2 linked regions of the Frondihabitans sp. PAMC 28766 genome follow. The protein of the gene in region 1 binds, or shares a complex with, the protein of each later gene. Links are inferred from orthologs where the notes say so. Each region holds a gene or a part of one and is shown on either strand. Other genes may lie near its edges.

Region 1 (4,186 bases):
CGCAGGTCGGGCGCGAGCTGGCGACGAGCCTCGGGCTCGACCCCGACGTCGTCGACACGGCGTGCCTCGCGCACGACCTCGGCCACCCGCCGTTCGGCCACAACGGCGAAAAGGCCCTCAACGACTGGGCCGCCGACTTCGGCGGCTTCGAGGGCAACGCTCAGACCCTGCGCCTCCTCACCCGCATCGAGCCGAAGGTGATCGGCCCGGGCGACAGCGAGGGCCCACCGTTCCGCAGCTACGGTTTGAACCTCACCCGCGCCAGCCTCGACGCCAGCTGCAAGTACCCCTGGCCGACAGCGCAAGGCGTCGCCGACCCGTCGGGCCGGGTGAAGTTCGGCTTCTACGACGACGACACCCCCGCCTTCGAATGGCTGCGCCTCGGTGCGCCTCGCCGACAGCGCTGCATCGAAGCCCAGGTGATGGATCTGAGCGACGACATCGCCTACTCGGTGCACGACTTCGAAGACGCCGTCGTCAACGGCTACATCCAGGTCGCCTCGCTTAATGCGCCCGGCGGCCACGAGGGTCTCATCGACTCGATGCACGCCTGGGTCGGCGGCGAGCTGAGCCGCGACGAGCTCGTCGAGGCCTTCAACCGGCTGCGCTCGCTCGACGTCTGGCTCGACTCCTACGACGGCGGCCGCCTCGACCAGGCCCGCCTGAAAAACCTGACCAGTCAGCTGATCGGCCGGTTCGCCGGCTCGGCCGACGAGGCCACTCACGAGCACTACCCGCAGAAGAGCCTCATCCGCTTCTCGGCCAGTGTCGTGATCCCGGCCGACATCATCGGCGAGATCGCGGCTCTCAAAGGCATCGTCGCGGCGTTCGTGATGACCCAGGGCACCCGCCAGCCGATCTACGTCCAGCAGCGCGAGGTGCTCACCGCCCTTGCCGACGCTCTGTGGGAGGGCGGCCCGACCAGCCTCGATCCTGGCTTCGCCCTCGACTGGAGCGAAGCCGGCGACGACGACGCCCGTCGCCGCGTGATCGTCGACCAGGTCGCGTCGCTCACCGACCAGAGCGCGATGGCCTGGCACGACCGCCTGGTACACGCGTGAGCGTGTCGGTGGCCGGCCCTAGGGTGTGCTCATGCCCGGCTTGATCCAGCGAAACGACATCGACGAGGTGCGGTCGCGGGTCAACATCGCCGATGTGGTGGGCGACTACGTCACGCTCAAGGGTGCCGGCATCGGCTCGATGAAGGGCCTGTGCCCCTTCCACGACGAGCGCAGCCCGAGCTTTCACGTGCGACCGCAGGTCGGCCGCTACCACTGCTTCGGCTGCGGCGAAGACGGCGACGTCTTCAGCTTCATCCAGAAGACCGACCACACGACGTTCCAAGAGGCCGTCGAGCGGATGGCCGCGCGCATCAACTTCACGCTGCACTACGAAGACGGCGGGCAGGCCAGCGACCACGGCAACCGCGCACGGTTGCTGGCGGCCAACGAGGCGGCGCGCGAGTTCTTCGTCGAGCACCTCACGGCGGCCGACGCCGACCCCGGTCGTCGCTTCCTGGGCGAACGCGGATTCGACCCCGCTGCGGCGGCGCACTTCGGCGTCGGCTTCGCGCCGAAGTCGTTCGACGCCCTCCGGTCTCATCTGAAGGGCCGCGGCTTCACCGAGGAGGAACTCGTCACCGCCGGCCTCCTCAGCCACGGCGACCGCAACGCGTACGACCGATTCCGCGGGCGGCTGATCTGGCCCATTCGCGACGTCACCGGTGCGACGATCGGCTTCGGTGCTCGCAAGCTGCTCGAAGACGACAACGGGCCGAAATACCTCAACACGCCCGAGACGCCGATCTATCACAAGTCGCAGGTGCTCTACGGGCTCGACCTCGCCCGGCGAGCCATCTCCAAAGACAAGCGCGTCGTGATCGTCGAGGGCTACACCGACGTGATGGCCTGTCACCTCGCGGGGGTCACGACAGCCGTCGCCACCTGCGGAACGAGCTTCGGCGTCGACCACATCAAAGTGCTACGGCCGATGCTCGGCGACAGCCGCGGCTCCGACGTGAGCGCGGCCGGCGAGGTCGTCTTCACCTTCGACCCCGACGAGGCCGGCCAGCGAGCAGCGAGCCGAGCGTTCGCCGAAGAGCAGCGGTTCGCCGCGCAGACCTTCGTCGCGGTCGCGCCCGACGGCCTCGACCCGTGCGACCTCCGACTGAACCGCGGCGACGACGCCGTGCGGCGTCTCGTCGAGGGCAAGCGGCCGATGTTCGAGTTCATGATCAAGCGGGTGCTCGCCGGGCACGACCTCGAGACCGTCGAGGGCCGCGTGGCCGCGCTTCGCGCGTCGGCTCCTGTCGTCGCCGGCATCCGCGACGTGTCGATGACACAGGGCTACGTGCGGTCGCTCGCCGGCTGGCTGGGGCTCGACCCGCCCGAGGTCCAGACCGCGGTCGACTCCGCGCGGCGTGCGGCTGCGCACGCCCCGAAGGCGGTCGAGCGGCTCGCGCCGTCGAGCGGCCCGAACCGTCAGTCGATCACCAGCCTGCCCGAGGTGGTGGTGGTCGACGAGCGGGCGAGCATCCTGCGCCTGCCCGACGACCCCTCGACGAGACTCGAACGAGACGCTCTGATGGCGATCCTGCAGCACCCGCAGAGCGCGCCCCGCGAGCTGACGGTGCAGGCGGCGTTCGCGCAGATGTCGGACGGCTCGCTTTCGACGGTGCGCGACGCGATCGCCGCCACGCTCGACTCCCTCGACGTGCAGGATTTCGTCAGCGCCGTGCTCGAGCAGACCCCTGCCCCGTTCGCGCCGCTGGTGAAAGAGCTGGCCGTCGGGCCGCTGCCCGAGCGCGAGGGCAGCGACATGGTGCTCTACTGCACCGGGGTGCTCTCGTCGCTGGTCGAGCGCGATTTGCTGCACCAGAAGGCCGAGCTGCTCGGCCGCATGCACCGCACCGACGCCAAGGACGACCCCGAGGCGCGGCGCGAGCTGGAGCTGAAGCTGGTGCAGGTGGAGTCGGCGCGTCGGCTCCTCCGCAATGAGTAGGCGCGGCCTAGGCTTGAAATGGTCGGCCCGACGAATGGGCGACTCGACGAGAGAGAGCTCCACCGCGTGACCGCCCCCACCGACCAACCCGACGCCCCGGTGATCACCGCCGACGACCTCTCGCTGGTGTACCCGGCGCGAGGCGGCCGACCCGAGGTGCGCGCGGTCGACGGTGTGACGTTCACTCTCGAGCCCGGCGAGATCCTCGCGGTCCTCGGCGAGAGCGGCTCGGGCAAGTCGACGCTCGCGTTAGGCCTCGCCGGCCTCGCCTACGGCTCGCGACCGCCCGAAGGCCGCCCCCTCGTCGCCGGCGGCGAGCTGACCGTGCTCGGCCAGCGCATCAAGACCATGTCCAAGCGCCGCCGCGACCGACTCACCGGGGCCGTCGGCTACCTGTCGCAGAACGACGGCGACGTGCTCAACCCCGACCTCACCGTCGGCGAGGCCGTCGCCGAGCCGCTCTACGAGCGCGACCGACGCTTCGATCGCAAAGAGGCCGGTCGCCTCGTCGCCAACCTCGTCGACTCGGTGCACCTGCCGCTCAGCACGATGCTCAAGCAGACGTGGGAGCTCAGCGCCGGCCAGCGCCAGCGCATCGCTCTGGCACGCAGCCTCGTGCTCGAGCCGCAGCTGCTCATCGCCGACGAGCCGGCCCGGGGGGTCGACGTGCTCGTGCGGCGATCGGTTCTCGAGCTGCTGCGCACCCTGCACGGCAACCGGCAGTTCTCGGCGGTCGTCGTGACCTCGTCGGTGACCGAGGCCCGCGCCGTCGCCGACCGCATGGCAGTGCTGCGCGAAGGGCGTGTCGTCGGCTACGGCGACATCGACGACGTCCTCGACGATGCCGTCGACCCGTACGTGAAGGCCCTGTCGCAGGCGTCGCCGCTCGACATCGTGCCCGACTCCGACCGCACCCCGAAAAAGCACAAGCCCTAGGAGCACCACCGTGTCGAACACCCCCACCGCACCGAGCGACTCGCCGCGGGGCCACCGCGCCGTCCTCACCGAGTCGGCCGCCCTCGATCCTGCGCACCGCCCCACCCCGGGCCCGATCGCGATCGGCCCCGAGTCGGCCGACCACATCGAGAAGGCGATCCAGGATGCTGGGGGCATGCTCGGCCCCGTCGACGACTCGACCCGCGGGCTCATGTGGCTCAGCCACAAGGCCATCGACGAGCTCGACCAC
Region 2 (4,184 bases), 2.1 Mb from region 1 along the record:
GGCTCGGCCGGTGATGTCGTCGACGTCAAGAACGGCTATGCGCGCAACTACCTGGTGCCTCAGGGCTTCGGTGTGCCGTGGACCCGCGGTGGCGAGAAGCAGGTCGAGCAGATCCGCTCGGCTCGCACCAGCCGCGAGCTCAAGACCATCGAAGAGGCGAAAGACATGAAGGCCCGCCTCGAGGCCGTCACGATCACGCTGCCCGTCAAGACCGGTCAGGGCGGGCGCCTCTTCGGCTCCGTCAAGCCGGCCGACGTTGCCGAGGCCGTGTCGGCGCAGGGTGTCGGCACGATCGACAAGCGCAAGGTCGAGATCCCGACCGCCATCAAGCTGACCGGTGAGCACGAAGCCACCATCCGTCTGCGCGAAGACGTCGTCGCGACCATCGCCCTGAACGTGGTCTCCAAGAAGTAGCTTCACCCCCTTCGCTGTTCGTTCGCGTTCGGCGGGGATCGATAGCGGCACGTGCCTCGGCATGTGCCGCTATCGGCGTTTAACGGAGTCGGCGGCGTCGGGGTTTCGGGAGGATGGGGGGTTCGGGAGGATGCGAGGGTCCTCGGGGAGGACTTCTGCCCCCTCAGCGGCCTCCGGGGAGGATGTGGCCCCGTTTCACGGCCCTTCGGGAGGATGGCTGGCCCGGATCTCCTCCCGGCCTTCCACGGCCGACAGCCCCTCCGGCTTGTGGGGGAGGAAAACCCTCCGGCTTGTGGGGGAGGAAAACCGGCCGCACGTCGGTCGATCCGTGTCGTCCGCTAGCGCCGCAGGGGTCACCGTGTCAAGTTATTTGTGCACAGGCGACCCCCTGAGGCGCAACCTTCAACCCTCGATTTACACTACTTTGCACACATGGGGTGTGGAACGGGAAATCCCAGGTCAAGCGGTGATTAAAGCCCCGAAATACTTTCTCCTCCACAGGTTTGTCCACAGTTGTCCCCAGACTTTCCCGGCGTTTCTCCCATATTGTCCACATCGTTATCCACAGGGCAGTTTGTCCCGGTGGGGGTCAAGTCCCTAGTGTGTGACAGCGCCTACTAGGGAGGCTGCGAAACCGTCGTCCGAGGCCTGTTCAGGGTGCTTCGCTGCGATGCTCTCGTCTGCCCTGTCGGCGTGTTCGATCGTTCTGCCGACGAGGGTGTCGGAGGGTGGCGGTAGAACGTTCTCAGCACGTCCAGTCACTCAACCGCTCGCAGGAGGCCTCCGTGTCGATAGCCCATCTCGGACTCGCCCCCAGCGACAGCAGCGAGGGCCGGCCGGAGTCGGCGGGCTACGACGGCGGCTCGGGGTCGGGCTACGACCGCCGCACTCCCCCGCACGACCTCCTCGCCGAGCAGAGTGCCATCGGTGGCATGCTGCTCTCGAAAGACGCCACGGCCGACGTGATCGAGACGGTTCGCGCGGCCGACTTCTACCTGCCCAAGCACGAGGTCATCTTCAACGCGATCATGGGCCTCTACTCGCACGGCGAGCCCACCGACGTCATCGCCGTCACCGACGAGCTCACCAAGGCGGGCGAACTCACCCGCGCCGGCGGGGCGGAATACCTCCACACGCTCACCGGCCTCGTGCCGACCGCGGCGAACGCCGGCTACTACGCGTCCATCGTCGCCGAGAAGGCCGTCCTGCGCCGCCTCGTGGAGGCCGGCACGCGCATCGTGCAGATGGGCTACGCCAGCGAGGGCGAGGTCATCGACCTCGTCAACAACGCTCAGGCCGAGGTCTACAACGTCGCGGGCGGCGTCCAGACCGAAGACTACGTTCCGCTCACCGACGCCGTCACCGTCGCCATCGACGAGATCGAGGCCGCCAAAGGCCGAGACGGCCAGATGACGGGTGTGCCGACTGGCTTCGCCCAGCTCGACGCCCTCACGAACGGCCTGCACCCCGGCCAGCTGATCATCGTCGCCGCGCGCCCCGCGCTCGGCAAGTCGACGCTCGCTCTCGACCTGTGCCGTGCGGCGTCCATCAAATACAACCAGCCCTCCGTCTTCTTCTCACTCGAGATGGGGCGCAGCGAGATCGCCATGCGTCTCCTCTCCGCCGAGTCGAGCGTGCCCCTGCAGAACATGCGCAAGGGCACCGTCGACTCCCGCGACTGGACGACCATCGCGCAGACCCGGGGCAGGATCAACGACGCCCCCTTCTACATCGACGACTCCCCCAACATGACGCTCGTCGAGATCCGCGCGAAGTGCCGTCGCCTCAAGCAGCAGGTCGGCCTCAAGCTCGTCGTCATCGACTACCTCCAGCTGATGACCTCCGGCAAGAAGGTCGAGAGCCGCCAGCAGGAGGTGTCCGAGTTCTCGCGAGCCCTCAAGCTGATGGCCAAAGAGCTGCAGGTGCCCGTCATCGCCCTCTCGCAGCTCAACCGTGGCCCCGAGCAGCGCGCCGACAAGAAGCCCGCGATCAGCGACCTCCGCGAGTCGGGCTCGCTCGAGCAGGATGCCGACATGGTCATCCTCCTGCACCGCGAGTCCGCCTACGAGAAGGACAACCCGCGCCAGGGCGAGGCCGACTTCATCGTCGCCAAGCACCGCAACGGCCCCACCGACACCATCACCGTCGCCTTCCACGGCATGTTCTCGCGGTTCGTGGATATGCCTTCGATGTCGTAGTTGTGTGTCGGCCGTAAGTGATCTTGTCCTTTCCAAATGATTGAGTCCGAATTCCGCCAAATCGGACGGAATCATTTTTTGACAGCCTTCTGCTCTTGGTCATGTTTAGTCGGCCGATCGTCCAAGCCGATCGTGGGCTTGGTGGGTGTTTCTTGACTCAGGGGCGGCTGGCGGTTTCGTCCTTCGTCGCCTTCCGCGATTGGATGCGCGACAGCTATGAGCTCAGCGAGTCGGACTTAGAGGCTGTTTGGGCGCTCCCCTTCGACCCGCGCGACGTGTCAGGCTTTCTTGCCTATCTGGCGACGGGTGTGACTGGTGCGGGTCGTCGGCGGTTGACGAGGACGAGTGCGGATGCGTTCCTCGATCTCGTGTTCGCTGACAGTCGTTCGAAGGGGTCGATGATGCGCCGAAGGCACTGGGTGGATCGCACACAGCTGCTTGACGAGTTGGGTTTAGTTACAAACGAACAGCGGGGACGTACCGCGGGTGAGAGTGAGCGTGTTTTCAGCGATCACGATTTGCAGATCGTTCTTTCGCGAATGGCTAACACGCGGGGCCGGGGCGCTCGTAGCGCGGTGGGGTATTCAGCGTTGATTCTCCTCGCCCGCGGGACGGGCCTTGGTGTGCGGGACCTTCTGTCCATTCGCTTCGGGGAAATTGCGCTATCCGCCGCCGGCATCACATTGTCGCTGCCTGGATCTCAGGAGGACCACGAGGACGCTTCAAGTATCCAACGGGCTGCCACGCCCCTCGTTTGCGCGCCGTGTGCCTTGACCAGGTGGGTTCGGGTATCGAGCCGTGACTGCAACCACCCGGAGGTCTTAGCAGCACAAAGCCAAGCGACGTCCAATATGCATCTGTGCGCGGGGCCAGCTTTTCAGGCAGGGACTGACGATCGTGTCTTCGCGCGCCTGGGCCGGCAAGGGAAGGACAGTTCCGGGACCATCAGGACACGAACGGCGATGCAGGCAGTTCATTGGCATTTGAATCGAGCAGGGCTTGGGGATGGTCCCTACTCCCTGAAGTCAGTTATTGCGGGCGGGGGCCACTAGGTCGGTGAAGCGTTCTTTCGCGGCACAGACCGCTTCAAGGCGCGATCGAGTCGGGCGACGTCCTCTGCACGAGGCAGATGTTCCCGCTGGCCGGCAGCATCGAGATACCAATGGACTACGAGTGTTTCGCATCCGGGTTTCAGGTTGATCGAATGAGGCACATTCGGAGGAATGCGGATGGAGTGCCCTTCCCCCACCTCGACTGTTCGCCCTTCGAGGAAAAGGAGGGCCGTCCCTGACGTGACGGCGATTGTTTCCTCTCCGTGATGACTGGTGGACCCTTCAGTGTCGCTCTCAGAGGTGAACTCCACCAGGAAGGCGCTCGCCTGTTTCATCGACAGAGACAGCTGCGTGTATTTGCGTCCGCGCGAGACACTCGCTAGGTGCTGTCGAATCGACATCGTTGGGAGCGAGAGGTCCAGCAGGGCCTGCACGGAAACCTTGAGACGCTCGCTCAGGCGAAGGAGTTGGACGGCATTGAACGGCCGCTCACCCTTCAAGTTCCGGATGTAGGAGCGTT

Evidence for each region.
Region 2: the proteins of dnaG (region 1) and dnaB are in contact, whole or in part, in a crystal structure (PDB 2R6A), measured with the Geobacillus stearothermophilus proteins. The link is inferred for Frondihabitans sp. PAMC 28766 from one-to-one orthologs. Residues at the interface, in WP_049624496.1 of Geobacillus stearothermophilus: Lys456, Leu457, Leu458, Pro459, Ala460, Asn463, Ala464, Leu467, Leu535, Leu536, Ile537, Ala538, Gln544, Glu545, Asp548, Tyr549, His552; in WP_033016901.1 of Geobacillus stearothermophilus: Ser13, Glu15, Ala16, Gln18, Glu91, Leu92, Asp94, Ala95, Val96, Pro97, Thr98, Ala99, Ala100, Asn101, Tyr104, Tyr105, Ile108.

What each region holds. Positions count from the first base shown.
Region 1 is NZ_CP014513.1:2,942,234-2,946,419, reverse strand. What follows is about bases 675-3,546. They hold dnaG (DNA primase), read left to right. Parts: upstream 675-1,092; coding sequence 1,093-3,000; downstream 3,001-3,546. Other genes in these bases: AX769_RS14070 (ATP-binding cassette domain-containing protein), read left to right, coding at 3,019-3,546; AX769_RS14080 (deoxyguanosinetriphosphate triphosphohydrolase), read left to right, coding at 675-1,061. Outside these bases: more of AX769_RS14080, read left to right, coding at 1-674; more of AX769_RS14070, read left to right, coding at 3,547-3,936; AX769_RS14065 (D-isomer specific 2-hydroxyacid dehydrogenase family protein), read left to right, coding at 3,947-4,186. UniProt on the Escherichia coli protein: RNA polymerase that catalyzes the synthesis of short RNA molecules used as primers for DNA polymerase during DNA replication.
Region 2 is NZ_CP014513.1:845,193-849,376, reverse strand. The notes cover bases 610-3,479. They hold dnaB (replicative DNA helicase), read left to right. Parts: upstream 610-1,346; coding sequence 1,347-2,612; downstream 2,613-3,479. Also shown: rplI (50S ribosomal protein L9), read left to right, coding at 1-414; AX769_RS04080 (helix-turn-helix domain-containing protein), read right to left, coding at 3,661-4,184. UniProt on the Escherichia coli protein: The main replicative DNA helicase, it participates in initiation and elongation during chromosome replication. Travels ahead of the DNA replisome, separating dsDNA into templates for DNA synthesis.